3 regions of the Pantoea eucrina genome follow, and region 1 is predicted to be linked to each of the others. Evidence: predicted binding sites of a transcription regulator. Region 1 holds the regulator's gene; each other region holds the start of a gene.
What was found. The regulator Fur, encoded in region 1, represses iron uptake genes when iron is present. The targets are predictions, from matches to a motif close to ATAATAATGAGAACNACTATCAA.

Region 1 (9,840 bases):
TGCGGCGCGATGCGCGATGCGACATTAGCTGCATCAGCCGGTTACGGTACTCAAACGCATACTCTTCCAGCGACGCCCATTTATCCATAGCGGCCACAAAGCGTCCCAGTTCGCGATAGGCATCCTGCGCGTGCGACAGCAGCAGCAGTTTGTACCGGCTGTGAAAGGCGATCAGTTTGTGCCGCGTCAGTCCGCTGCGCCACATTTCGTTGAACTCATGCAGCGCAAATACGCGCCCGGTGAAGTTTTCGCGCAGAACCGGATCGTGCAGGCGGCCATCCTCTTCCAGCGGCAGCCAGGGCATCTCCTGCTGTAAAAAAGAGGTAAAGATGCCGATGCCCGATTTGCGATTATTGTTTGTGGCAGGATCGTAAACGCGCACCCGCTCCAGACCGCAGCTGGGTGATTTGGCGCAGAGAATATAGCCGCAAAGATGGTGCAGCGATTTGACGCGCTCCGCTGACCAGCTGCGCATTTCGCTGGTGACTTCCTGATTGTCATCTTTGCTGAAACAGATATGGATCTGATCGTCGCCTTGCTTCACCAGCCTCAATGCCGGACGCGGTGTGGGCAGGCCGATAGCCATCTCAGGACAGACGGGCTCGTAGCGCACAAATTGCGCGAGTTCGTCCGTTGCAAAGGCAAAACGCTTGTGGCCGCCATCAAATCGGACGCTATCCCCGAGCAGGCAGGCACTGATGCCGACAGGAATTTTCTCGCTCATACTTGTACAACCTCCAGAATCTTGTAGAGGTTTAAGTGTAGCGCAAATGACGATGAATGGCAGGATGTAGCAGGCGCTATAAGGAAAATTTTGTCAAAAAAAGCGGCCGCTTCGGGTAAAAGCGTCCGCCTCAGTCAGAAAAACTCTGTTACCAGTAAATACCGCCAGCGATTTCGGACTGCGCCAGCCATACCGGCTGGGTACTGGTTTTGCACCAGATGCGGTGCAGGTAGCTATAAAAACGCGCACGATCGCGGCGGAATAGCATAAAAGGAAGCGCCGCAACGCCTGCAATCAGCACCAGCGTGCGCCGTATAACGATTTTTGGCAGTGAATAGCGTTTATCCATTGCGTTCCTCCTGAGCAATCTGTTGTAAAGTGTGATCTGCCGCAAATATTACTCCTGGCTGCTCACTTTTGCTACTCATCAGACCACTTATTCTGAACTTTTTTTGACCATTTTTCCGCTTCAAAGAATGGCGTTACAACAGTGTGAATAACGGGTTATTTTATTGGGGTAAATCGCTGCGCGGACGCCGCTGCGGTTTATTGCTAAAGTAGAGAAAACCGTGTCGCAGGAGCCCACGTGACAACCATTTTGATTGTGGAAGATGAAAAAGAGATCCGCCGTTTTGTACGCCTGGCGTTAGAGAGCGAAGGCGTAAAAATTGTCGAAGCTGAACAGCTGCAGCGTGGTCTGATTGAAGCGGCAACGCGCAAGCCCGATCTGGCGATCCTCGATCTCGGCCTGCCTGACGGTGATGGCATCGCGTTTATTCGTGAAGTACGCCAGTGGAGCACTATGCCGGTTATTGTGCTTTCAGCCCGCAGTGACGAGCAGGATAAGATCGCAGCGCTGGACGCGGGTGCGGATGATTATCTGACAAAACCGTTTGGCATTGGCGAACTGCTGGCCAGGGTGCGGGTGGCTTTACGTCGTCATCAGGGCAGTCAGCCCGATGCGCGCGTGCTGTTTGGTGAAGTCTGCGTTGACCTTGCTGCACGCCGTATCACCCGCAGCGGTCAGGAAGTGCATCTGACGCCAACCGAGTTTCGCCTGCTCAGTCTGCTGCTGAATAACGCCGGCAAGGTGCTGACGCAGCGCCAGCTGCTGAATCAGGTCTGGGGCCCCAATGCGGTGGAACACAGCCACTATCTGCGCATCTATATGGGCCACCTGCGTCAGAAGCTCGAAGAAAACCCGACGCAGCCTGCTCACCTGCTGACGGAAACCGGTATCGGCTACCGTTTTATGCCATAAAAAAAGGCCGCAGCAGCGGCCCTTTTCACGGTATCACCCTCAGGCGTTCTTCAGAACTTCGCTGACAATTTCCACCGCTTCTTTCTCAATCAGCTCGCGATGCTCAGCGCCAAGGAAGCTTTCGCAGTAAATCTTGTAAGCATCTTCAGTGCCGGACGGACGCGCGGCAAACCAGCCGTTCTCCGTCATGACTTTCAGTCCGCCAATAGATGCGCCGTTACCCGGAGCAGCCGTCAGGCGTGCGGTAATCGGATCGCCCGCCAGCGTATCAGCGCTGACCATCTCTGGTGACAGCTTTGACAGCGCGGCTTTCTGTGCCGAGGTCGCAGACGCCTGCAGACGATTGTAGCTTGGCGCACCAAAGCGCTCCGCCAGCTCATCATAGTGCTGCTGCGGATTTTTACCGGTCACCGCCGTGATTTCAGCGGCCAGCAGGCAGAGAATAATGCCATCTTTATCCGTTGACCAGGCTGAACCATCAAAACGCAGGAAGGAAGCCCCCGCGCTCTCTTCGCCGCCAAAGCCAAAGCTGCCGTCGAACAGGCCATCAACGAACCACTTAAAGCCCACCGGTACTTCTACCAGCTTGCGCCCGATATCATTAACCACGCGGTCGATCATCGCACTGGAGACCAGCGTTTTGCCCACGGCAACATCACTACCCCACTGCGGACGATGCTGGAAAAGATAGTTGATAGCGACGGCCAGGTAGTGGTTTGGATTCATCAGGCCAGCTGGCGTGACAATACCGTGACGGTCATAATCGGGATCGTTGCCGAAGGCCAGATCAAACTTGTCTTTATACGCCAGCAGACCCGCCATCGCGCACTCTGATGAACAGTCCATGCGCACCACGCCATCTTTATCCAGATGCATGAAGCGGAAGGTCTGGTCGATAGCGTCATTAACGATGGTCAGATCGAGGTTGTAATGCTCAGCGATACGCTGCCAGTAAGCCATACCTGAGCCGCCAAGCGGATCTACGCCAATTTTCAGTCCCGCTTTCTGAATCGCCGGGAAGTCGATAACCTGCGCCAGTCCTTCAACATAAGGCTGAATCAGATCCTGCTCAACAATGTGGCCGCTCTGCCACGCCTGATCCAGCGGCAGACGTTTCACATCCTGCAGACCGCCTTTGATCAACTGGTTAGCGCGATCTTCCACCACTTTTGTGACGTTGGTATCAGCCGGCCCACCGTTTGGCGGATTGTATTTAATGCCGCCATCTTCCGGTGGATTGTGTGAAGGGGTGATCACAATGCCGTCAGCCTGCGCGCCGCCGCGTTTGTTATGCTCCAGAATAGCATTGGAGATAGCGGGCGTTGGCGTGTAGCCGTTATCCTGCTGCACGATGACATCCACACCGTTCGCCGCCAGCACTTCCAGTACTGACAGAATAGCGGGCTCAGAGAGCGCGTGCGTATCTTTGCCCACGTAGCATGGACCCGTAATACCGTTCTTTTTGCGCTCTTCGGCGATCGCCTGTGCGATAGCCAGAATGTGCTCTTCATTGAAGCTGTGACGTCCCGCGCTGCCGCGGTGGCCAGATGTGCCAAATTTCACCGCATGGTCCGGGTTAGCCGCATCCGGCTTCAGGACGTAATACTGCGAGGTTAATTGTGCAACGTTAATCAAATCGCTCTGCTGGGCAGGCTGCCCGGCACGGGGGTGATTGGCCATTGGCGCTTCTCCCTGACGCTTCAGTTTAAATGGTGCCGCAAACTTTCTCTGTCAGCTCCGGAGGGAACTGCATAGCCAGCATGATGTGCTCCACCATGCTGCATTTACGGCCTGTATTGGTGTTTGTGATGACCCAGTAAGGTGTACCTGGCACATGCTTAGGTTTGGTATGCGTGCCATTTTGCAGCAGCGTATGCTCATCACCGGCAAAATAGACGCGCGTACGTCCCTGCAGCGATGCGGTAGCATCGGCAAATGCATCAGGATCGAGACGATAGAGCGTTGACAAAATCAGCATAAAGCGGTTAACCGCTTTTTTCTGCTCGGCATACTCATCTGACAGCATCAGCTCGCGCATGGCACGCACGCGGTCCTGCGGACGCGCTTCAGGCTCTGCTGCTGCTGTCGCCTCTTTTACCGGGGCCGTTACTGCTGGCGCTGCTGCAGCGCGCGAGCTGGCGGTAAATTTCAGCATGCGACGCAGTATGTCTGAGGCGCTTTCACCGATGTGCTGCGTGTGGCTGGCAATATAACGGTAGAGTTCTTCGTCAACTTCAATCGTTTTCATCTTATTCCGTACGAGTCTGGCAACTAGCAGAATCCCGCATTCTGCAACGCCCTTACCGGTAGCGGGCACGCAGAGAGCCTGGGATCTGACATATTGATTATAAAGTTAAATCCGCAATAGCTGATAGCGCTGGCAACGTTTACGGGCAAAAGTCAGAATATGCCCTAATACCTGGCGACCGCCACCCGGACAGGTAGAATCATGATACCCTAACCCACGCTCTCAACTGTAAGAACTTTAGCCATGATTTTGAATGCCCGTCTGCAAACTGCACAATCTGATTCTCACAGCGCACCGGTTTTGCTTATCCATGGCCTGTTCGGCAGCCTGGATAACCTTGGCGGGCTGGCGCGTGGCGTAGCCGATGCGCGTACTACGCTGCAGGTGGATGTGCGCAACCACGGTTTATCGGCGCGCAGCAACAGCATGAGCTATGCTGCAATGGCGCAGGATATGGTTGATACACTGGATGCGCAGCAGATCACGCAGGTTGATGTGATTGGCCACTCGATGGGGGGCAAAATCGCTATGGCACTGAGTGCGCTGGCGCCTGAACGCGTTGGCAAGCTGGTGCTGATTGATATCGCTCCCGTTGACTATCAGACGCGCCGGCACGATGAGATCTTTGCGGCGATTCGCGCGGTATCCGCCGCCGGCGTGACGCGCCGCAGTGAAGCCGCAGCGGTGATGCGACAGTTTATCCCTGAAGAGGGGATCATTCAGTTTATCCTGAAGTCCTTTGCTGAAGGAGAATGGCGGTTCAACGTGCCGGTATTATGGGATAACTACGCGACGATATCGGGCTGGGAACCTATTCCCGCCTCGGCTCATCCGGCGCTGTTTATTCGCGGCGGCGACTCTCCTTATCTGGATAATCACTATCGGGCCGCGCTGCTGGCCCAGTTTCCTGAGGCGCGGGCGCAGGTCATTGCCGGTGCCGGGCACTGGGTGCATGCAGAGAAGCCTGATGCCGTGTTACGTGCCGTGCGGCGCTTTTTTACGCTCTGAAAGCAAAAGCTTACTGCGCTATGTTTAAGATTGGCGTCACGTCTGACGCTGGAGTATGATGTCGCGCTAAAATTTTGCCACGGTGGTCAGACACTGTGGCTGGCCGATAATGTGTTTAATCGCGCGGCGCCGTTCGCGCCCACTCAGTTTCGCAAATCATGGCAAAAGAACAGACAGACCGTACCACGCTTGATCTCTTTGCAGACGAGCGACGACCGGGCCGCCCGAAAACCAGCCCGCTGTCGCGCGATGAGCAGCTGCGCATTAATAAGCGCAATCAGCTTAAACGCGATAAGGTTCGTGGGCTACGGCGCGTGGAGCTCAAAATGTCCGGCGAAGCGGTTGACGCGCTCAATACGCTGGCTGAGCAGCAAAATATCAGCCGCAGCGAGCTGATTGAGCAGATGCTGCTGACGCAGCTCAAACTCATATAATTTATGCAGACCGCACACTGGAACACAAACTCTGCGCTTTGCGCGTTCCGCGCTTTTTCAGGGTCTGCTATCATTCGCTTATCTGTATAGTCTGTTGACTTACTCTCACATTCAGGATTTAAGAGGCTACCTAACCCATGGCAATCGTAGGCATTTTCTTCGGCAGCGATACCGGCAACACTGAAAACATTGCAAAGATGATCCAGAAACAACTGGGTAAAGATGTCGCCGAAGTGCATGACATTGCTAAGAGCACGAAAGAAGATCTGGAAGCGTTTGATATTCTGCTGCTGGGTATTCCTACCTGGTATTATGGTGAGGCGCAGTGCGACTGGGATGACTTTTTCCCGACGCTGGAAGAGATTGACTTCAATGGCAAGCTGGTTGCGCTGTTTGGCTGTGGCGACCAGGAAGATTATGCCGAGTACTTCTGCGATGCGCTGGGTACGATTCGCGACATTATTGAGCCAAATGGCGCAATCATCGTGGGCCACTGGCCTGTTGAAGGTTACCACTTTGAAGCCTCTAAAGGTCTGGCCGATGAGAAGCATTTCCTCGGGCTCGCCATCGATGAAGATCGTCAGCCAGAGCTGACGAATGCGCGCGTCGAGGGCTGGGTGAAGCAGATTTTTGATGAGCTGCAGCTTAAAGAAATTATTGAGGCATAATGTGTTGCCGTTACCCGATGCAGGCACGGTTAACATCGGGTAACGGAATTGCCTATAAAAATAATAGCTACGCTTTTTTAACTTTTCCCTGCAATTCTGTAGAATACCCGCAACGGTTAACGGCTTATTCCTCTGTCAGCAGGCTGAGGCTGAGTGAACTGAGAACCCAGCACTGTATAATCCCGCCGGCGACAGCAAGAGCGTTACTCCCGCCTCTGGTGATTTCTTTAGCATTTGCCTGGTTTCTATTCGCCTGCCCCGGTTCTATAATGAGACGCAAATGAGAATGCGCGTTAACCACACATTCAAGGCTGTTAAGCCGCAAATGACTAGCAAAGTAACAGGACAATATCCGCATGACTGACAACAATTCCGCATTGAAAAAGGCTGGCCTGAAAGTCACGCTGCCCAGATTAAAGATTCTGGAAGTGCTTCAGGAACCCCAGTGCCATCACGTCAGTGCGGAAGATTTGTACAAACGCCTGATCGATATGGGCGAAGAGATTGGTCTGGCCACGGTATATCGCGTTCTGAACCAGTTTGACGACGCGGGCATTGTAACCCGTCATAACTTCGAAGGCGGCAAGTCCGTTTTTGAATTAACGCAGCAGCAGCATCACGATCATCTTATCTGCCTGGACTGCGGTAAAGTGATTGAGTTCAGCGATGAGTCGATCGAAACGCGCCAGCGCGAAATCGCGACCCGCCACGGCATTAAGCTTACTAACCATAGCCTCTATCTGTATGGTCACTGCGAAGTGGGTGACTGCCGGGAAGATGAAACGCTGCATAACGATAAATAACGTCAGCTACGCTGCAAAATAAAAAAACCGGTGCAGGCACCGGTTTTTTTGTTGCTGCAGTTCAGGCGACCAGTGTCTCCTGCAGATAGCGCCAGCGCGGATTTTCCGTTGTGCAGTCCAGCACCGCCAGCGAAATACGGCTGTGGCTCTCGCCGTTCAGTATCTGCAGTTCGCGATACTGAATGGTGACCTCTTTTTGCTGCTCAGAAATGATTGCATGTTCGCTGGTCGCGATGCGCATTCCTTCACGCTGTCCGCACAGGCGGCGAAAAAGATCTTCAACGTCATTCAGATTCAGCTGTCTGCCCTGTGGCGTAACCATCCGGAAATCAGGATGGAAATGCGACAGCAGCAGCCCCATGGTATCGTTGCTGACATCCGCATGATTAAAAATACGTTCAATGAGCTGATGTAAAACCACAACGCTATGTTTGGCTTCCTGAGCGAGGCTTGTCATTATTTTTCCCTTTTTGCTAGCCACAGACCAAGTCCGGAGTGCGCATAGCCTACCTGAAAAAAAGGATTTAACACGGTCAAATGCGTTAATTTTTTTAAAGTCAGACAAGTCGTAAACCCGCATACCAGCTCGATTTTATTTAACGCAGAATAAATGGTTGCCGGGGAGCAAAAGAGGATAATAAAAAAGGGCGAATACTCGCCCTTATATAATTTTATGATGCCGGAAGCGGTTATTATTCGCTGCCGATCTTCGCCCAGGTATCACGCAGGCCTACCGTGCGGTTAAATACCAGCGCTGATGGCTGCGAGTAGACGCTGTCCGCGCAGAAGTAGCCCTCACGCTCGAACTGGTATGGCGAGGTTGCTGCCGCTTCGCGCAGTCCTGGCTCCACAAAGCCCTGCTTGATCTGCAGCGAGTCCGGATTCAGAGTCGCGAGGAAATCCTCTGCCGCGCCCGGGTTAGGCACGCTGAACAGACGATCATAGAGGCGGAACTCAGCGGGCAGCGCATGAATTGCGGAGACCCAGTGGATCACCCCTTTTACTTTGCGGCCATCAGCCGGGTCTTTGCTCAGCGTATCCACATCGCAGGTTGCATAGATGCAGGTGATGTTGCCCGCCTCATCTTTTGCCACGCGCTCAGCGCGAATCACATAAGCGTTACGCAGGCGCACTTCTTTACCCAGTACCAGACGCTTATACTGCTTGTTAGCTTCTTCACGGAAATCTGCGCGATCGATCCACACTTCGCGGCTGAAAGGCACGTCGCGCGTTCCCATCTCCGGCCGGTTAGGATGGTTTGGCATGGTGATGATCTCATCATGCCCGGCAGGCAGGTTTTCAATCACGACTTTAAGCGGGTCGAGCACGGCCATAGCACGCGGCGCATTTTCGTTGAGGTCGTCACGAATGCATGACTCCAGCGAAGCCATCTCAACGATATTGTCCTGTTTGGTGATACCGATGCGGCGGCAGAACTCACGAATTGATGCCGCGCTGTAACCACGACGGCGCAGGCCTGAAACGGTCAGCATGCGCGGATCGTCCCAGCCTTCAACCCGCTTCTCGCTCACCAGCTGCGTCAGCTTGCGCTTCGACATCACCGCATATTCCAGATTCAGGCGCGAAAATTCATACTGCCGCGGATGCACCGGAATCGTGATGTTATCCAGCACCCAGTCATACAGGCGACGGTTATCCTGAAACTCCAGCGTACAGAGCGAATGCGTGATCCCTTCCAGCGCATCGGAGATGCAGTGCGTGAAATCGTACATCGGATAGATGCACCACTTGTTACCGGTCTGATGGTGCTCGGCAAACTTAATGCGGTAGAGCACCGGATCGCGCATCACAATAAAGCTGGAAGCCATATCGATTTTGGCACGCAGGCACGCCTTACCCTCTTCAAAGCCACCATCGCGCATTTTCCGGAACAGCGCCAGGTTCTCTTCGACGCTGCGATCGCGATACGGGCTGTTTTTGCCCGGCGCCGTCAGCGTGCCGCGATACTCGCGGATCTGCTCGGGTGACAGTTCGTCAACGTACGCCAGTCCTTTGTTGATCAGCTCGACAGCATAATTAAACAGCTGATCAAAATAGTCGGATGAGTAACGAATGTTGCCGCTCCACTCAAAGCCCAGCCATTGCACATCATTTTTGATCGACTCGACGAACTCCATATCCTCTTTAACCGGATTGGTATCATCGAAACGCAGATTGCATTCCCCCTGATAATCCTGTGCGATTCCAAAGTTCAGGCAGATCGATTTTGCATGGCCAATATGCAGATAACCATTGGGCTCTGGCGGGAAACGGGTATGCACACTACTGTGCTTACCGCTCGCCAAATCTTCGTCGATGATCTGACGAATAAAGTTCGTTGGGCGGGCTTCAGCCTCACTCATCTCAAAATCCTCAAACAATAACGGGTGATTTTACCTCGAAGTAACGGAGTATGATCCACAAAGCGCTGAAGGGAAACAACCGTTTGTTGGCGCTTTTAAAACAAAAAAGGCAGGAATCGCTTCCTGCCTTATCGGTTAGACGCCCGGGGTTAGTTTTTCACCTCATAGAGCGGCGTTTCGCCGGCAACGACCGTGCCGGTTGCCAGCAGCGTAAGACCTGCGAAGTCGTCGCTGTTGCTGACCACCACCGGACTGATCATCGAGCGCGCGTGAGCGTTCAGATAGTCCAGATCCATCTCCAGGATCGGCTCGCCAGCGGTAACGGTCGCGC
Region 2 (9,840 bases), 1.5 Mb from region 1:
GGTACAGGATAATCACTATGAAACGGACAAAAAATATCCGTCATGCCGCTTTTCGTAAAGGCTGGCAGGCACGTCATCTTACGCCCGTCGCGCTGGCGGTCACTGCAGTATTTATGCTGGCAGGCTGCGAACAGAGCGACGAAACAGTTTCGCTCTATCAGAATGCTGACGACTGTGCGAAAGCCAATCCGGATCAGAGCGGTCAGTGTAAAGCCGCTTATAACAATGCGCTGAAAGAGGCGGAGCGCACCGCGCCTAAATATGCCTCACGCGAAGATTGCGTGGCGGAATTTGGCGAAAATCAGTGCCAGCAGGCACCGGCTCAGGCGGGTGCGGGCACCACCGCAAACAATGCCGAAGCACAGCACAGCGGCGGCTTCTGGATGCCGCTGATGGCTGGCTACATGATGGGACGTATGATGGGCGGCGGCGCCGGTTTTGCTCAGCAGCCGCTGTTTTCCCCTAAAACGCCTGCCAGCCCGGCTAACGGACAGTTCGTAGACGCCGCCGGTAAAAACTATGGCTCAGCAACCTCTGGCCGTACCATGAACGTGCCTAAAACCGCCATGGCACCTAAACCGGCCACGACCTCGACCATTACCCGCGGTGGCTTTGGTGAGACGGTCGCGAAGCAAAACAGTATGCAGCGCAGCAGCGCCAGCGGCACCAGCAGTCGCTCGCTGGGAGGCTAAGCGCCGTATGCAACGTATTGCTATCAGCGAACGCCCGGACTGGCGCGCAAAAGCCACTGAATATGGCTTTCAGTTTCACACTATGTATGGTGAGCCTTACTGGTGTGAAGAGGCCTATTATCAGTTCACGCTGGCACAGGTAGAGACGCTGGAAAGCGTTACGGCAGAGCTGCATCAGATGTGCCTGCAGGCGGTGGAAAAAGTGGTTAACAGCGATGCGCTACTGACCCGCTTCTGCATTCCGAAACACACTTGGGAGTTTGTCCGCGAATCCTGGGCTCAGCGTCAGCCTTCGCTCTATTCCCGTCTGGATCTGGTGTGGGATGGCAGCGGTGAGATCAAGCTGCTGGAAAACAACGCCGACACGCCGACGTCACTCTATGAGGCCGCTTTTTTTCAGTGGATCTGGCTCGAAGATCAGCTCAAAGCGGGCAACCTGCCGGCGGGCAGCGATCAGTTTAACAGCCTGCAGGAGAAGCTGATTGAGCGGTTTGCGGTTCTGCAGCAGCAGCACGGCTTTAACTGGCTGCACTTTGCCTGCTGCCGTGATACGGAAGAGGACCGCGCGACGGTACAGTATCTGCAGGATTGCGCCACAGAAGCGGGACTTCCCGGCGAGTTTCTCTATATCGACGAGATTGGACTAGGGGAAAAAGGCCAGTTTACCGACCAGCACGATCGCGTCATCAGCAACGTGTTCAAGCTCTACCCCTGGGAGTTCATGCTGCGCGAGGTGTTCTCGACCAAGCTGGCCGATGCCGGCGTACGCTGGCTGGAACCCGCCTGGAAAAGCATCCTCTCCAATAAAGCCCTGCTGCCGCTGCTGTGGGAGATGTTCCCGGACCATCCCAATCTGCTGCCCGCCTGGTTTGCAGATGACAGCCAGGCGCCGCAGATGGATAAATATGTGGTGAAGCCGCTCTTCTCCCGTGAGGGCGCCAACATCCGTATTATTGAAAACGGCAACGAAATTGCGCGCGCTGACGGTCCCTATGGCGAAGAGGGTATGATTATCCAGCAGTTCTGCGCGCTGCCCCGATTTGGCGACAGCTATACGCTGATTGGCAGCTGGCTGATAGACGATCAGCCGGCGGGGATTGGCTTACGCGAAGATCGGGCGCTGATCACCCAGGATCTGTCGCGCTTCTATCCGCATACTTTTATCGGCTAACCTGGTGGCGCATTCCGGTGCGCCCCCTTCCGGCCTGCGACGCCGCGGGCCGTTATCCCACCTGCGCTGACAGCATACTGATTGCGCCCATCTCCATGCCCTCAACCGGCACGCTGACCGCCTCACCCGCTGCGCGTGCGCCCAGAATATAGAGCAGCGGCAGATAGTGTTCAGCGGTCGGATGCGAAAGCGCCGCGCCCGGATGCTGCTGATAGTTAACCAGCGGATGATCGGCTGCCGGCGCGTCGCTGGGCAGATTATCGCGCACATACTGGTTAAACGCTTCGGCCCATGGATACGCCGGCGCACTCCCCTGCCACTGCAGCTTGCGCAGGTTATGTACCACGTTGCCGCTCGCAACCAGCAGGATCCCCTCATCGCGCAGCGCAGCCAGCTTACGTCCGGCCTCAAAATGCCATGCGGCGGGCCGGGTACTGTCCACGCTGAGCTGCACCAGCGGAATATCCGCCTCAGGATAGATTTTGGCCAGCAGGCCCCACGAGCCGTGATCGAACCCCCAGCTCTCATCTTTTTCTGCCGCCGGCAGCAGCTCCGTTACGCGCTGCGCCAGCGCAGGCGATCCGGGTGCCGGGTAGCGCACGTCAAACAGCGCCTGCGGAAATCCGCCGAAATCGTGAATAGTGCGTGGCTGTTCCATGGCGGTTACCCGCGTTCCGCGCGTGTACCAGTGCGCGGAAATCGCGAGAATAGCGCGCGGGCGCGGCAGATCTCTGCCCAGCTGCTGCCATACCCGGGTATAACGGTTCTCTTCCAGCACGTTCATCGGGCTGCCATGACCCAGAAACAGAGCAGGCATACGGCCATCACACATTTTCACACCTCATCGCTGTTGCTTTCATAAGCGTCACAATACGCGCTTGCCAGGCCACTTAAACGCGGAGAAGCGTGATAATGTCTGTCAGCAAATTTGAATAAGCGTGAACGACATAACTTTACGCTTAATAACTCGATATTTTATAAGGTTAATTATAATGTAACTGGTAATCATTATCATCATGGAGCTTGCTATGTCGGTGCCTTTACTGCTCACTATTCTGGCCGGTGGTGCCACCTTTATTGGCGCCCTGTTTGGCATTCTCGGTCAAAAGCCGTCAAACCGTCTGCTCGCCTTTGCGCTCGGCTTCGCCGCCGGCATTATGCTACTGATTTCGCTGATGGAGATGCTGCCAGCGGCGCTGCATACTGCGGGAATGTCACCGATGCTGGGATACGGTATGTTTATGCTCGGCCTGATCGGCTATTTCGCGATGGATCGCCTGCTGCCGCATCAGCATCCGCAGGATCTGATGGCCACTCAGGGTCGTCCCGTTAACCTGAAGCGAACTGCTGTGCTGCTGACGCTGGGCATCAGCCTGCACAATTTTCCTGAAGGGGTCGCCACCTTTGTTACTGCCAGCAGCGATATGGAGCTGGGGCTGGGCATCGCTTTAGCCGTGGCCATCCACAATATTCCTGAAGGACTGGCGGTTGCCGGGCCGATGTACGCGGCGACCGGTTCCAAAGCCAAAGCGCTGTTCTGGGCCTGTATTTCTGGTATGGCGGAAATTCTGGGCGGCGTCATTGCCTTTCTGCTGCTCGGTCCGGCGCTGTCGCCGGTAGTGATTGCTGCCATTATGGCCGCCGTCGCAGGGATTATGGTCGCACTTTCGGTGGATGAACTGATGCCGCTGGCGCGCGAAATCGATCCGCACAATAACCCGAGCTATGGCGTGCTGTGTGGGATGACGGTGATGGGGCTGAGTCTGACGCTGCTGCAGACCGCCGGCGCGGGCTGATTTCCCGCCCTCCGGCTGGTCTGCTTTTGTATGCCAGCTTTAGCTGGCCTGACGGGTCTCACGCTGGCGGCGGTAAGCCACCAGATCTTCAATGGTCACCACGGGCATATCATGCTGCTGCGCAAACGCGATCGCTTCAGGGGCGCGCGCCATGCTGCCATCGTCGTTAGTCAGCTCGCACAGGACGCCAGCCGGCCTGAAGCCCGCAAGCGTGACCAGATCGAGCGTGGCCTCGGTATGACCGCCGCGCGTCAGTACGCCACCTTCGCGCGCGCGCAGCGGGAAAACGTGTCCCGGACGGTGCAGGTCAGCCGGTTTAGCATTATCAGCAATCGCGGCGCGGATAGTGGTGATGCGGTCAGCTGCAGAGACGCCGGTGGTCACTCCCGCTGCGGCTTCAATCGTAACGGTAAATCCGGTGCCGTAAGAGCTGGTGTTGTTCTCTACCATCATCGGCAGATCGAGCTGCTGGCGGCGGGCCTCATTGATGCAGAGGCAGACAATGCCGCTGCCGTGGCGGATAGTCAGCGCCATCTGCTCTGTGGTCATGGTCTCGGCGGCAAAAATCATATCGCCTTCGTTCTCGCGATCTTCATCGTCAAGAACCATCACACCGCGACCGTTACGCAGTGCGTCAAGTGCACGTTCTACACGCTGTTCCGGCGTGCCAAATTCAGAAAGAAGCGTCTGATTCATGGTAATTAACCTTAAAATATTATGAGTTACCAGAACCAGGGCGAGCTTAGGAGTGCGTGAAAAATACACATGGCAAAAACGTGACGCGGGCATAAACCCGGCTGATGTCGTTACCCTCTCCCATCCGGACTTTAACCGTCGGCCCCGGAATCACACCGGATCTGCTGTCCTTTTGCACGGTCGCAAAAGCGCTCGCGGGCTTTCAGCAGAAGCTGATTTACCGCCGGTGGGGAATTTCGCCCCGCCCTGAGAATAAGCAAAATCACTATAGCGTTATTCACCGGGACGGGCAATCGACAAAAGTGCAATTGCTTTTGCACATCATGCGTTGCGGATTTCGGGTTTAACCTTTTTGGTTCTGGCATTACACTTACTTCTTGTACCGTCGGAAAACGTGCTGCTCACAGCCACTGCAATCAGGAAATAACCATGATCGACACAAAAAAAATTGAACAACTGGCGCGCCAGGTCCATGAAGCGATGCCGAAAGGCATCCGCGACTTTGGCGACGACGTGGAGAAGAAAATCCGGCAGGTTCTGCAGGCGCAGCTGACCCGTATGGATCTGGTTAACCGTGAAGAGTTTGATGTGCAGACTCAGGTCCTGCTGCGCACCCGCGAAAAGCTGGCAGCCCTGGAGCAGCGTCTGGCTAAACTGGAGAGTGAAAGCCCGGCGGCACCGGCGCCAGCAGTGGTGACGCCCGATCCGGCCGGTAAAATCGATACGCCACAGTAAATATGATCAGCCGGGTGGCTGCTGCCCCCGGCTGTCTGCTCAGTGACTGCGGATCGTTTTAATAATGTTGGTGGTGGAGATGCCATCTTCAAAGTTAAGCACGCGTACGTCACCGCCGTTGGCCCATACTTCTTTGCTGCCTGCGATCTCTTCCGGCTTGTAATCTCCGCCTTTCACCAGCAAATCCGGCAGCACATCGGCAATCAGACGCTGCGGCGTATCTTCTTCAAACAGTACGACCCAGTCCACCGCTTCGAGTGCGCTCAGCACAATCATCCGGTTCTCCTGCGGATTAACCGGCCGGGTTTCGCCTTTAAGACGTCGGGTTGACGCGTCGCTGTTCACCGCCACAATCAGCCTATCGCCCAGCTTGCGGGCATTGGCGAGATAAGAGACGTGTCCTGCATGCAGGATGTCAAACACGCCGTTGGTCATCACCACTTTCTCGCCGCGCTGACGCGCCTGAGCCACGGCGGTTTTCAGCTCGCTCTCCGTCATCACGCCAAAGCCGCTTTCGGGACGTGCATGAATAGCGTTCTCCAGCTCCACCGTACTGACGGTGGAGGTTCCCAGCTTGCCCACCACGACGCCTGCCGCCGCGTTGGCAAGGAAACAGGCGTTTTCCAGCGTGTCACCTGCCGCAAGGACCGCGGCCAGGACGCCAATAACCGTATCGCCGGCACCGGTCACGTCATAGACTTCCTGCGCCTGCGTCGGCATATGCAGGGGCGCTTTACCCGGCTGCAGCAGCGTCATGCCGTTTTCAGAACGGGTCACCAGCAGCGCTGAGAGCGCATAGTCAGCGATCAGCTGCATTCCCCGGCTGACAATGTCCGCTTCGGTTTTACATTTGCCGGCAACGGCTTCAAATTCAGACAGGTTTGGCGTCAGCAGGGTTGCACCGCGATAGCGCTCAAAGTCGGTGCCCTTCGGGTCGATCAGTACCGGTACACCCGCTTCGCGGGCCAGCCCGATCATAGTCTGGACGCTGCTCAGGGCGCCTTTAGCGTAGTCTGACAGCACCAGCGCGCCAGCCTGTGACAGCGACTGACGCATACGATCGTGGATGGGCTGCGGATCGACCTGATCAAAGCCCTCTTCAAAGTCCAGCCGGATCAGCTGCTGGTTGCGCGACAGCACGCGCAGCTTGGTGATGGTGGGATGCGTTTTCAGCGCCACAAAGTCACAGCTGACGTTAACCTGCTCCAGCGTGCGGCTCAGTACCTGCGCGGCATCATCCTCACCGGTCAGCCCAATCAGACGCGATGCGGCACCCAGCGCGGCAATGTTCATTGCCACGTTGGCCGCGCCGCCCGGACGCTCCTCAATGGTATCCACTTTGACGACCGGCACCGGCGCCTCAGGTGAAATGCGGCTGGTCGGGCCATACCAGTAGCGGTCTAACATCACATCGCCAACAACCAGTACGGTGGCCTTGCCAAACGCGGGCAGTGTTACTTTCATTTCAGAGACTCCAGACTACGCTCAAAATATTGCGCGGATAATACCATATACCCGCCGCAGGGTAAGATGCCGCCGCACGCCTCAACTGTCTGACTCAACCGTGCCCAGCCAGCGCTGCCAGCTGGCGTTGACAATGCCGCGCTCGCGGGCAAAACGATCCGGTGCCACGTGACCCGGCAGCGCCTGCAGGGCCAGATGATGCAGCGCATCACGCAGCGTGACGTAAGCATGCGTCAGCGCCTGCGCTTCCTGGGCAGGCATAATATCGTGCTCCGCCATCAGAGCAAAAATGCGCACGTTATCTGACCAGCGCGTCAGGGCCGGCCGATCCGCCGCTGACGCTAAGACCAGATACTGGGCAATGAATTCAATATCGGTAATACCGCCTGCATCTGTTTTTATCTCCCAGCGCCCTTTATGTTTGTTGCTCAGGTGCGCACGCATCTTTTCGCGCATTTCACGTACCTCAGCCCGCAGCGGTGCTGTTGCACGGGGCAGGCTGAGAATAGCGTGGCGGATCTGCGTAAAACGCGCCATCAGCGCCGGCTCACCAAAGACAATACGCGCACGCACCAGCGCCTGATGCTCCCAGGTCCAGGCATCATTACGCTGATACTCTTCAAAGGCGTCGAAGGTGCTGACCAGCATGCCTGCTGAGCCAGAAGGACGCAGGCGGGCATCCACCTCATACAAAATACCGGAGGCGGTGCGGGTGCTGAAGAGATGCATGATGCGCTGCGCCAGACGCAGATAAAACTGCCTTCCGTCGATGACGCGTTCACCGTCGGTCTCTGCACTCTCCGGACAATCATGCAGAAACACCAGATCGAGATCGGAGCTGTAGCCAAGCTCCCAGCCCCCCAGCTTGCCATAGCCGACCACGGCAAAGCCGCGCTCATCGTCACGCGTCAAATGTGATGGCCGCCCATAGCGCTGTACCATCATCTGCCAGGCCTGCTGCACCACCGACTCGATCATCGCCTCTGCCAGCCAGGTTAAGTGATCGCTTACTTTCATTACCGGCAGCGTTCCGGCGATATCTGCTGCGGCAATACGCAAGAGCTGCGCCTGTTTGAACTGGCGCACCGCCTCCAGCTGCTGCTCTTCATCCTCTGCCGGAATACGCAGCAGATATTGCCGCAGTTCGTCACGGTAGGCGTCAGTGGCAGTGGGCTGATACAGCGTGGCGGGGTCGAGCAGCTCATCCAGCAGCAGCGGATAGCGCGCCAGCTGGCTGGCAATCATTGGTGAGGCGGCACAGAGACGGATCAGGTGACGCAGCGCGCCGTGATACTCAGTCAGCAGCTCAAGATAGGTGCTGCGCGTCAGCACCCCCAGCAGCAGCGGCGTCAGGCGCTCCAGTACGCTGTCGGCATCCTCACGCGAAGCGATCTCCCCCAGCAGGCGCGGCATCAGCTGGTCGAGCGCCAGCCGGCCACGCGGCCCGCTTGTGCGCCGGCTGGCATCCTGCCGGAAGTCATTAAGCACGTAAAAAAAGCGCTGCCGCTGCGTTTCATTCAGCTGCGGCACCACCGGCGTCAGCTCATGCTCCTCCAGCGTGTCCTGCCAGAGTGCCGCAAATTCCGCCAGTTCCGGCTGATCATCAACGTCCGGGGCATCGTCGCCAATCAGCTCATCAAACACCGCGCGTACGGCGGCCATGTGCGCCGTTAGCTGTGCCGTCAGCGCTTTCCAGTCGGCGCAGTTCATCGCCCACGCCAGACGCTCCCGGTTGAGCGCATCCTGCGGCAGCGTCTGCGTCTGCTCATCATTGATGCTCTGCAGCAGATTCTCCAGCCGGCGTAAAAAAAGGTAGGCGTCATGCAGCTGACTGACCTGCTGCGGACGCAGCAACTCCAGCTCACCGATGGCCTGCAGCACTGGCAGCAGTGAGCGCGACTGAAGTAAGCGCTCACGTCCACCGCGAATCAGCTGAAACACCTGCACAATAAATTCGATTTCGCGGATACCGCCGGCACCCAGCTTGATATTATCTTTCAGGCCACGACGGCGCACTTCACGCGCGATCATCCCTTTCATGTTACGCAGCGACTGAATCACGCTGAAATCGATATAGCGGCGATAGACAAACGGCCGCAGCATCTGCTGCAGCGCCTGGCTCCACTCGCCGCGATCGTCGCCCATCAGACGCGCTTTGACCATGGCGTAGCGCTCCCAGTCACGCCCCTGCTCCTGATAGTAATCTTCCAGCGCCGCAAAGCTCATCACCAGCGGGCCGCTATCGCCGAACGGACGCAGTCGCATATCCACGCGGTAAACAAAACCATCGACGCCAGGCTGATCCAGCACTTTTATCAGGCGCTGCCCCATGCGGGTAAAAAACTGTGCGTTGTCCAGCTCGCGTCGCCCGCCGCGCGTGACGCCGCTCTCCGGCCAGGCAAAGATCAGATCGATATCAGAGGAGAAGTTGAGTTCTCCGCCACCCAGCTTGCCCATGCCGAGGATCAGCAGCGGCTGCGGCTCGCCCGCCTCGTTGCAGGGCGTGCCAAAATCGCGACAGCAATCCTGCCACACGCGATCGCGGGCGGCAGCGATCAGGCTTTCTGCCAGTACGCTAAGCTGCGTCAGGCTCTGTTCGGTCGTGGCGTGCTGCAGCGCCTGCATCCAGGCGATACGCACCAGCATATGCCGGCGGAACAGGCGCAGCTCACGCATCAGCGCGGCCTCGCTATCCACATGCTGCAGCGCCTGCTGCAGCCACAGAGCATAGTGCTGCCATTCATCAGGCTGAGGAGGCTGCTGCTGCAGTTGCTGCCACCATGCTGGCTGCTGCTGCAGGTTATCTGCGATAAAGTCACTAAAGGCCAGCGCGCCAGCCTGTTCAGACGTCAGCGCCGGCAGCGACAGCTGCAGGCGTTCTGCGATGCCGGCCAGCTGCGCCTGCATCAGCGAAGGTAACGGTAACTGCATCCTCTCTCCCTGAATTTTACATAGTGTCGTTAACGCCTGACGCCGCTGCTCAGCCAGAATGGCGGCTGGCGCATGGCCATCGTAGCGAGCTGAATCAGGCCGTGCTGCTGTTTTTCCCGGATGGCGAGCTGCAGCTCCTGCCATCCCGCCATCCACTGGCATACCTCTTCAGCCGGATACGCCGCCGCCAGCAGACAGACAGCCAGCAGCTGCCGCTGCAGACGCGTGGCCTTATCCTGAAACTCGCTGACCAGTTTTACATCCGTAAAGGTTTCCCGCAGATCCGCAGCCACGCGGCTTAGCATGATGTCGCAAAAGCGTTTATAAGAGCCCTGCAGCTTGATCTGGTTTTTGC
Region 3 (9,840 bases), on a different replicon from region 1:
GTGAAGCAGAACGCTGAGAATGCGCATCACGCCAGCCAGCTGGCGGCCGACGCCTCCGGCAATGCTGGCCGCGGCGGCGAGATTGTTCGCGACGTGATCGCTACCATGAGCGGTATCAGTCAGAGCTCCGGTAAAATTGGTGAAATCATCAATGTCATCAACAGTATCTCGTTCCAGACCAATATCCTGGCGCTGAACGCAGCGGTTGAAGCGGCGCGGGCCGGAGAACAGGGACGCGGTTTTGCCGTGGTAGCGGGCGAAGTCAGAAACCTGGCGCAGCGCAGCTCTGTGGCGGCAAAAGAGATTGAGACGCTGATCCGCGAATCACTGGATCGCGTCAGCGACGGCTCAGCGCTGGTGGATCGTGCCGGTACGACAATGAATGATATTGTGCAGTCGGTGACGCAGGTGCGCGACATTATGGGTGAGATTGCCGCCGCCTCTGATGAACAGAACCGGGGCATCTCGCAGATTGCGCAGGCGATGTCGGAGATGGATACCACCACCCAGCAGAATGCGGCTCTCGTTGAGGAGTCTTCTGCCGCAGCAAGCTCGCTGGAGTCGCAGGCGATTGAACTGGAGAAAACCGTGGCCATCTTCCGTCTTTCCGCGGAACAGGAAAATGCCGCCCGGGTTGCTCCGAAGCCCGTGCTGACGCCGTCGCCGGCTAAACCCCGGCCTGTGTCCACAGCGGACGCCAGCTGGGAAAGCTTTTAACCTGCGCCGACCAGAAAAAAGCCCGTAAGCGGATAAACCAGCTTACGGGCTGTATGTTTGCCGGCGTCAGGCTGTACGCCGGCCACCTATTATCCGATCAGAAATCGTAACCCACGGTCGCAACAATTGAGCGCTCAGCGCCCCAGTAGCAGTAGCCCGTGCCGTAGCAGGCGGCGACATATTCCCGGTCGGTGAGGTTATTGGCATTAACCTGTACATAAGCCCCTTTCAGCTGGCTGTTCCAGGCACCGAGATCGGCGCGGACCGACGCGTCAAACAGAGTGGCGGAAGGCAGGCGCCGGGTATTTTCATTATCAGCCCACTGTTTGCCGATGTAACGCACGCCGGCACCCACGCTCAGACCATAGTCAAACTGATATTTACTCCAGAGCGAAGCCATAGAGTTGGGGGTGACATATGGCGTGTGGCCATCGTTGCCATCCACCGAATCTTTATACCGTACGTGACTGAGGGTGTAGTTAGCGATGGTGCTGAGACGCGGCGTCAGCTGGGTATGCGCCTCCAGCTCCAGCCCCTGTGAATGCACTTTACCGGCAGGCACAAAATAAGAACCCTGCACAATACGGTTGCCGACATCTTTCTGCGTAAGATCGTACACCGCTGCGGTGTAGAGATCGGAGGTCCCCGGCGGCTGATATTTCACGCCCGCTTCATACTGCTCTGCGGTAGTGGGTTTCAGCAGGTTGCCGTTCTGGCCCGAGAGCGACTGCGGCGTAATAGCCTGGCTATAACTCACATAAGGTGAGACACCGTTGTCAAACGCATAAAGCAGCGCGGCACGACCGCCCACGTGGTCATCCTGACGCCGGTTTTTGGTCGCCTGATCGTAGTTCTCAGTCTGCGACACAATGCGGTCATAGCGGCCCGACAGGTCAAGATGCCACTTATCCCAGACCATCTCATCCTGCAGGTAGACGCCGGTCTGATAGTAGTAGCGCTGCGAGCGTTCGAAGGTATACACGTCGTTGGCACCCACGGAGGCCCCGGTCCGCGCATTCAGCTGACTGGCGTTGCCGCTTGCGTCATGCAGGTCGTTTTTATACTGATGGTATTCCGCGCCCAGCACCACTTTATGGTCTACTGCGCCGGTGGCGAAATCTGCTTCCAGCTGATTATCGATCGCGTACGCTTTCAGCGATGAGCGCGAGCCGGAGTAGTAGCGGTTCAGCAGATCTGAACTGTTCCCTGTCCAGCCGATTTGATACACCTGGTCGAGATCGACGTTTGAGTGAGAGTAGCTGGCATTAGAGCGGAACGCCCAGGTGTCATTAAAGCGGTGCGCAAATTCGGCGCTGTAGATCTGCTCGCGGCGTTTGAACTGGTCGAGTGAGCTCTGGCCGTCGTAGAAGCCATTGCTCAGCTTATAGCCGTTATGTTCGGTGATGCTGCCCTCACCCGGTACCGCGCTGTGGTAGCCGCCTGAGGGATCTTTCTGCAGATAGGCGCGCAGCAGCAACGAGGTATCTTCTGACGGCTGCCAGAGCAGCGAGGGTGAAATCGCATATTTCTCTTCCCGCGTGTGTTCGTACTGGGTGTCGCTGTTGCGGGTAATACCGGTCAGGCGGAACGCCAGCTGATCGTTCAGCGCATCGGTGTAGTCAAAGGCGGCTGAAGTGGTGTTGTTGTTACCCGCCGAGAGACGGAAATGCCCTTCCTGCCGGAACTGCGGACGTTTTGACGTCTCCATCACCAGCCCGCCCGGCACCGTCTGACCATAAAGCGCAGATGAAGGACCTTTAATCACATCGATACGCTCCAGGAACCAGGGATCAACCTGCAGCACGTTATAGCTGCCGGGATCGCTCATGAGTCGCAGGCCATCCAGGAAGACATTGTCGACATCGCCACCGTGGAAACCGCGCAGTGATACCGTATCGTAACGCGACGCCGCACCGGCGAAGTTTGTAAAGGCGCCTGCGGTATAATTCAGCGCCTGATTTACGCTCATCGCGCCCTGATCTTCCATCTGCTGACGCGTCACCACTGAAACGGCCTGACCGGTAGTGATCAGCGGGCGATCGGTTTTAGTCGCGCCCTGGCTGGTTTTCGCCGTATAGCCGGTGGTGGGAGTCGTAGCCGTTTCAGCCGGCTGCGCGGTGACAACCAGAGTCTCAGCTGCATACAGCAGCGGTGATGCAGATAATGCGACGGAGCAGAACAGAACAGAACGCTTCAGAGTAAAAGGCACTCGCATGGTTAATTCCCTTAAAAACACGCAGTTCTCTCCGGTGCAGCCGGAGAGCCGATGGATGCCAGAGGCAATGGTAATGCTAATATTAATGAGAATTATTATCTTTTTGATAGTGGCATTTCAAGATGTGTCTGCAGTTAAATTTTCTGCCGGAAACCGGTTAAAAAGTGGGGGAATGGCTGAAAAGCGAGCCGCAGCTCGCTTTAGATAAATGCGTCAGGCCTGCTGCAGCGCGGGCTGCCGCCGCCGGTTTTCACGCAGAAATGCGCGGATCAGCCCCAGCCAGAGCAATCCGCAGGTCAGATTAATCAGGCTAAAGCCGGTACTGTAAAAGCTGAAATAGGCGTATTTTGCCGCTTCAATGCCGAGTGCAAAAATCAGAATTGTTACCATACCCACCATCGCTGCCACGCTGCCCTTGCCCGCCTGGCTGGAAAAAAGCGTCATACGATAGAGTCCGGCATTAACCAGTCCGGTGCCAAAACCGTAAAGGCTGAGGCCGGCGGTCAGCCACAGATAGCTGTGCCGATCGGCTATGGTCGCGACTGCCGCCAGCGCAAGACCGGCTACCACCGGCCAGGCTCCCAGCTGCAGCGGTCGCTGGATCGGCAGCCGGCTGCTGAGGCGCCCCAGCGTCAGGTTACCGGCGATCATCGCCAGAAACACCGGCAGCTGCAGCAGCGCATACTCCATACGGCTCAGGCCGGCATCGTGCATCAGAATAACCGGCGACAGCGCTACCCAGGCGAGGCAGGGAATGGTCACCAGGCCGATTGCCAGCGAGCCGCGCATAACCTGGCGATCGCGCAGCAGCTGCCAGTAACCCCTGCCCAGCGCGCCGGGTGAGATCGAGCGCGTACGATCCCCTGCGGTTTCCGGCATAGTGCACCACAGGCCCAGCAGGGCCAGCGCCGTCACGCCGCCGAAGAGCCAGAACAGGGTGCGCCAGTCGCTTATAGTCAGAAAAGCGGCCCCGGCCAGCGGCCCGGCCAGCGGAGCCAGCAGCGCGACGTTTGCCATCAGCGCCATGATCTTCACGCTCAGCGCTTCACTGAACGCCTCCTGAATAGCGGCGTAGCCTACAGAGCCGATAAAGCACAGGCTGACTCCCTGCAGAAAGCGCAGCAGTACGAACTGCTCAATGCTCTGCACCCAGTGAGTGGCAATGCAGGTCAGCATAAAAAAAGCGACGCCGCTAAGCAGCACCGGACGCCGCCCGATGCGATCGGAAAGCGGCCCCAGCAGCCACTGCAGCATCATACCGCCGATCAGATAGGCGGTTAGCGAAGCGGAAACCCACTCAGGTCCGGCACCAAACTCCTCAGTGACCAGCAGCATGCCGGGCTGGATCATGTCATGCGCGATATAGGTGGCGAATTCAAACAGTACCAGCGAGAGCGGAAAAATTATGCGGCGGCGCGTGAGCTGCGACACCGGTTCATACAGGGCCATTACCGATCCTTACCCGTTGCAGAATGATAAAAAACGCGGTTGCCGGAGCAACCGCGTCACAGATGTCAGCCAGCGAACGCCTTATCAGCGCCAGCGGGCAATCGGGTTATCCAGCGTACCGGCAAACTTGAGATTTTCCGCCGGGTCGGTGAGGTTAATCATCTGCTGATTATTCGCCAGCTGCAGCCGGTTAAGGCAGGAGCGGGTAAACGCCGGGGTAAACATATCAAAGCGTGCAAATTTAGCTGCCAGCTGCGGATGCGCCTGCTGATACTCTTTCACGCACTGCGCTACCGCCTGCCAGAACTGAGCCTGCGACAGCGTACCGGCGTCGTGCAGAATGGCGCTGATAAAGCGGAAAATGCAGTCGAATACGTCGGTAAAAATCGACAGTAACTTGAGATCGTCCGGCACATCCACTGCCAGTCGGCTCACTTTTTCCGGCAGTTGCGCGTCCGGATCCATGACGGCAATCTCTTCACCAATATCTTTCATGTAGGCGCTGACCGGCACATTGTTCTCCAGCAGCACGATCAGGTTTTCGCCGTGGGGCATAAACACTAAATCGTGCTGGTAGAAGCAGTGCAGCAGCGGGCTGAGATAGCAGTTCAGATAGCGCGCCACCCACTCTTTTGCCGGCAGGCCTGAGTCAGCGATCAGCGCTGGTAACAGCGCCTGCTGGTGGTGATCAACATGCAGGAGTGCGGCCATCGTCATCAGGCGCTGACCCGGCTGCAGGCGGGCTGCCGGATTATCCCGCCACAGCGCAGCAAACATCTTTTTATAGGCGGAATCGCCGCTGATAGCCTGCTCGTAGTAACGGTTGTGATAGCCCACCGCCGCAACCTCCCGCAAAATACGGAAATCACAGCGCTGCAGCCACGCATCCCTGCTGACCAGCTGTTCCAGCCACTCGTTAATCGCGGGCGTGGTCGCCATATAATAGGGTGAGAGACCGCGCATAAAGCCCATGTTAAGCACCGACAGCGCGGTTTTGACGTAGCGCTTCGCGGGCTGACTGCGGTTAAAGAAGGTGCGGATCGATTGCTGCGCCTGATAGCGATCGTCGCCCTCGCCGAGCCAGACGATATCCTGCTGAGCAATATCGGCCGCGAATACCGTCAGCAGTTTGTTTTGCCACTGCCACGGATGCACCGGCATCAGGATATACTCATCCGCATTCAGCCCGCGCGCGCTCAGCTGCTCTGTAAACCGCGCCAGAGTCTCCGCGCCCAGCTCATCACGCATCAGCTGCTCATAACTCAGCGTACTCAGACTGGAAAAATGGGCGTTGCGCTGATGTACCGCAACCCAGATAAGCTGGACCGGTGCGGCGGCCTCTGGCGCAAAAGCGAGATAATCGCGGGCGTCAAAACCAATGCGGCCATTATTGGCGACAAAACAGGGGTGCCCCTCGGTCATTGCCGCCTCAATGGTCTGGAAATCAGCGTGCACCAGAGCCTGCGCATCCGGATTCTGCTTCTGCAGCTTATAGACGCTGCTGCTGAGCGTGCTGCTGATCTCTTCCATATAGGTTGCCAGCAGCGCCTGCGGAATGCCGATTTGCTGATTAAACTCCACGATAAACTGCAGCGCATCCAGCGTCAGCGGCCGGCCATTTTCCTGCTTCAGCAGTGACGCGGCGTCAATATTCCAGTGGTCCAGCGCCAGACGTTCTGCGCGGAACTGATAATGTGCTTCGCCGCCCGGTACGGCCAGCGTATAGCAGCCTGCGCCGTTTTCAACGGGCGTAACCAGCTTTTCGTGGGCAAACTCGCTTATCGCTTTGCGGATCAGCATCCGGTTTGCCTGTGCCCAGTTATCGCCCGTAAGGTGGGATCCTGTCAGCAGCGCAGAGGGTGTGTTCATGGTCAAAATATCCTGCTCCAGAGCCTGTTGATAATCTTCCCGCTGGCAAAACGCCAGCCAGGCGGTTTTATGCCCGAGATCGAGCGTGTGCTGATAGCGAAAGCCGGCCCGTTTATTCAGCCGGTGAATTTTCTCATTGCGTACGTCAGGCTCCACCACCACGCGTCCGACCTGCGGCAGACTGAACAGGTATCCCATGGCAACGGTAAAGACCTGCCAGCTGAACTGCGGAATGGGTGTGCTGGCGGGCGCAATCAGAATATGCATCCCGTAATCATCGGGCGCGGCCGGATAGAACCGTCCGATTTCATCCTCGGTGGCGCGGTAGCACTCCATCAGAAACACCGGCTGCCCTTCACAGCAGCCAATCAGGGCGGCGTGGGGATTATTTGCGGTCAGCCCGTGATAAAAAGCGGCGACCTGCTCCAGGGTGTCGTTCTGCATGCCCCAGAAGCGGGCGTAGTCGCGCGTTACCCAGCTGTGGATCAGTGCGGCATCGGCGGCCTGCATCGGGCGCAGGCTAAAGGTGCCTGCCGGTCGCTGAACGCGGTAAATCATCTCTGTGCTCATGTCAGCGCTCCGTCTGTGCCGGGAAAGTCTGAAACGCGATCTGCCGCTCTACCGGATAAACTTCGCGTCCGGTAATTTCGCGTAAAATAACGGAGTTGCGATAGCAGGCCATGCCGAGATCCGGCGTCACAAAACCGTGCGTATGCAGCTCTGCGTTTTGCACAAAGATTTGATTGTGATGATCGATGCTGTAATTACGCTGCACATCGTAGCGCCCCTGCTCGTCCCAGCGCAGCCGCTGACTGATGCCTTCGATAAACATCGGCGGACGGTAGTGATAGCCGGTTGCCATCACCAGCCCTTCGGTACGACGGGTAAAGGCGCACTCCTGCTCCTGCTGCCAGAGCGAGAGTTCAAACTCCCCTGCCGGCAGCCAGCGCAGATCGGTCAGCGCTGAGTGTGTGAAGAGATTGACGTCGAGCGGGCCGTCGAGCTGTTTGACGTACATCAGATCATAAATATCGTTGATCAGGCTGCTGTTGATACCTTTATAGAGATTCTTGTGGTCTGCATTCAGCCGGTCGCGCTTCGCCGGCGGCAGCGCATGAAAATAGTCCACCCACTCCGGTGAGGTCATCTCCAGCGTCAGCTTGGTGTACTCCAGCGGATAGAAGCGCGGCGCACGGGTGATCCAGTTCAGCTGATAATCAAACCGGTCGATATCGCTGAGCAGGTCATAGTAAATTTCAGCCGCGCTCTGACCGCTGCCCAGCACGGTGACAGACCGCTTCTGCTGCAGCTCTGCTTTGTTTTTCAGATAGTCGCTGGAGTGCGTAATACGCTGACGATGCGGCTGACTGCACTCCGGGAGCCAGGCCACCGGACCGGTGCCGAGGATCAGATGACGCGTCAGCCACTCTTCGGTCGCGCCGCTCTGATTATTCACCGCCTGAACGCGATAAACCGCCCGCTCCGCATCATAACTTACGTACTCAACGTGACGGTTCCAGCGCAGGTTACTGAGGCGCTCGCAGGCCCACTGGCAATACTGGTTATACTCTTTACGCATCAGGAAAAAATCTTCCCGGATGTAGAATGAGTAGAGTTTTCCTTTCTCTTTCATGTAATTCAGCAGGCTGTAAGGGCTGGTGGGGTCAGCCAGCGTCACCAGGTCGGCCATAAACGGCGTCTGCAGGTGTGCGCTTTCCAGCATCATGCCGGTGTGCCAGTCAAAACCCGCATTCTGATCGAGAAATACGCCGTTGAGTCCCTCTACCGGTTCGCTGAGACAGGCCAGTCCAAGGTTGAACGGGCCGATACCGATGCCTATAAAATCGTAAACGGTGTTATTCATAACAGAGTTCTCACTGATTTGCCGCGTGGAGCGCGGTCGTGCGCAGCTGTTCGCGCCCGTAATGCGCAACCAGGTTAATCACCTCTTCCAGATCTGCCGCGGTGGTGGCAGGATTTAACAGGGTGAATTTCAGATACTGCCGGCCGTCGACTTTCGTGCCTGCCACAATTGCATTGCCGGAACGGAACAGCGCTTTACGGATCGCAGCGTTGATATCGTCTAGCTGCGGGCCGCTGAGCGACTGGCGCGGCACAAAGCGGAAGATTTGCGTGGTGAGTTCTGGTGCGTGCAGCACCTCGATTGCCGGATGCGCGCGCAGCAGCTGATGCGCACGCTGTGCAAGGTCAATCAGCGAGTCAAACGCTTCACCCAGCGCGGCCGGGCCCATGACGCGCAGCGTCAGCCACATCTTCAGTGCATCAAAGCGACGCGTGGTCTGAATACTTTTGTTGACCAGGTTTGGCGTCCCTTCCTGCTGCGCGCTCAGTGGATTGAGGTAGTCAGCATGGTGCGTAACATGTTTCAGATGGTCTTTGTTACGGACAAAGAACGCCCCGCAGCTTACCGTCTGGAAGAACGATTTGTGGTAATCAACGGTGACTGAGTCTGCCTGTTCAATACCGCGCAGACGCTGGCGGTGCTGTTCTGAAACCAGCAGACCACAGCCATAGGCGGCATCAACGTGCATCCATAATCCATTGCGCTGACACAGCGCGGCGATCTTTTCCAGCGGATCGATGCTGCCAAAATCGGTGGTGCCGCTGGTTGCTACCACCGCAATCGGGATCAGCCCCTCTTCGCGGCAGCGCTGGATTTCGTGCTCCAGCATACCCGCATCCATACGGTAATCGGCATCATGGTCAACCGGCACAACGGCATCGTAGCCCAGGCCGAGGATCGCCATCGATTTCTGGATACTGAAATGACTCAATTTAGACGTGAATACGCGCCACTTACCGGCGGTTTCAGGCAGACCGCGATATTTGATCAGATGCCCCGGATAATGCGCCTCGCACCAGCTGTCGCGAGCCAGCAGCATCGCCATCAGGTTTGACTGCGTGCCACCACTGGTGAAAATACCATCCGCGGCGGCGGGCAGGCCGATACGCTCCAGCGTCCAGTCGATAACTTTTTGCTCAATCAGCGTACCGCCGGCGCTCTGGTCCCAGGTATCGACAGAACTGTTGACGGCGGCCATCACCTGCTCTGCCATCAACGACGGCAGGACGACCGGGCAATTCAGATGCGCAACATATTTAGGATGGTGAAACCAGACCGCATCGCGCAGATAGAGCTGAGACAGCTCGGCCAGTGCAGCTTCGTTATTGCCCAGCGGAGAATTAAGATCCACACTGCGGAACTCGTCTGCCAGCTCGTGCGGCAGAATACCGCTAAACGGCTTTTCTACGCCCTGCACCGTCTGGGTCAGCAGCTTAAGCACCTCCTGCGTCTGTCCGGCCCAGGCGTCAAGTTGACGTTCGTTAAAAAGCCAGCTCTCCGGCTCGCCTGACTGTGGCTCAGAGGTTACGATTGGTAATGATTGCGCAGATGAACGTGTAAACATAATCCTTTCCTGTTACTGAAACTCTTCAAATCCTGCTGACAAATAAGACAACAGGTGTCATAGGCTCTGTTGCTTCTGCAAAAAACCAAAAAACAATAAGTTATAAAAATCATCAACGTACGCCATTGAACGGCATACATGTGCAAAACAGCATTAGTCAGC

Region 2: the regulator Fur is predicted to act here: its motif matches at 2,856-2,878, upstream of zupT (zinc transporter ZupT).
Region 3: the regulator Fur is predicted to act here: its motif matches at 3,012-3,034, upstream of LAC65_RS17205 (TonB-dependent siderophore receptor).

What each region holds. Positions count from the first base shown of each region.
Region 1 is NZ_CP083448.1:963,447-973,286, reverse strand. It holds gene LAC65_RS04540 (YbgA family protein) at 1-724, opposite strand, end outside; gene LAC65_RS04535 (YbfA family protein) at 873-1,073, opposite strand; gene kdpE (two-component system response regulator KdpE) at 1,311-1,985, shown strand; gene pgm (phosphoglucomutase (alpha-D-glucose-1,6-bisphosphate-dependent)) at 2,025-3,665, opposite strand; gene seqA (replication initiation negative regulator SeqA) at 3,691-4,233, opposite strand; gene ybfF (esterase) at 4,477-5,241, shown strand; gene ybfE (LexA regulated protein) at 5,400-5,675, shown strand; gene fldA (flavodoxin FldA) at 5,813-6,343, shown strand; gene fur (ferric iron uptake transcriptional regulator) at 6,700-7,146, shown strand; gene LAC65_RS04495 (hypothetical protein) at 7,208-7,603, opposite strand; gene glnS (glutamine--tRNA ligase) at 7,839-9,509, opposite strand; gene nagE (N-acetylglucosamine-specific PTS transporter subunit IIBC) at 9,659-9,840, opposite strand, start outside.
Region 2 is NZ_CP083448.1:2,860,454-2,870,293, forward strand. It holds gene LAC65_RS13545 (DUF1190 family protein) at 18-692, shown strand; gene LAC65_RS13550 (glutathionylspermidine synthase family protein) at 700-1,863, shown strand; gene ygiD (4,5-DOPA-extradiol-dioxygenase) at 1,916-2,695, opposite strand; gene zupT (zinc transporter ZupT) at 2,892-3,659, shown strand; gene ribB (3,4-dihydroxy-2-butanone-4-phosphate synthase) at 3,699-4,355, opposite strand; FMN riboswitch at 4,464-4,613, opposite strand; gene ubiK (ubiquinone biosynthesis accessory factor UbiK) at 4,785-5,090, shown strand; gene hldE (bifunctional D-glycero-beta-D-manno-heptose-7-phosphate kinase/D-glycero-beta-D-manno-heptose 1-phosphate adenylyltransferase HldE) at 5,130-6,554, opposite strand; gene glnE (bifunctional [glutamate--ammonia ligase]-adenylyl-L-tyrosine phosphorylase/[glutamate--ammonia-ligase] adenylyltransferase) at 6,636-9,485, opposite strand; gene LAC65_RS13585 (CYTH domain-containing protein) at 9,515-9,840, opposite strand, start outside.
Region 3 is NZ_CP083450.1:143,749-153,588, forward strand. It holds gene LAC65_RS17200 (methyl-accepting chemotaxis protein) at 1-717, shown strand, start outside; gene LAC65_RS17205 (TonB-dependent siderophore receptor) at 815-2,932, opposite strand; gene LAC65_RS17210 (MFS transporter) at 3,146-4,381, opposite strand; gene LAC65_RS17215 (GNAT family N-acetyltransferase) at 4,466-6,820, opposite strand; gene LAC65_RS17220 (lysine N(6)-hydroxylase/L-ornithine N(5)-oxygenase family protein) at 6,822-8,114, opposite strand; gene LAC65_RS17225 (pyridoxal phosphate-dependent decarboxylase family protein) at 8,125-9,678, opposite strand.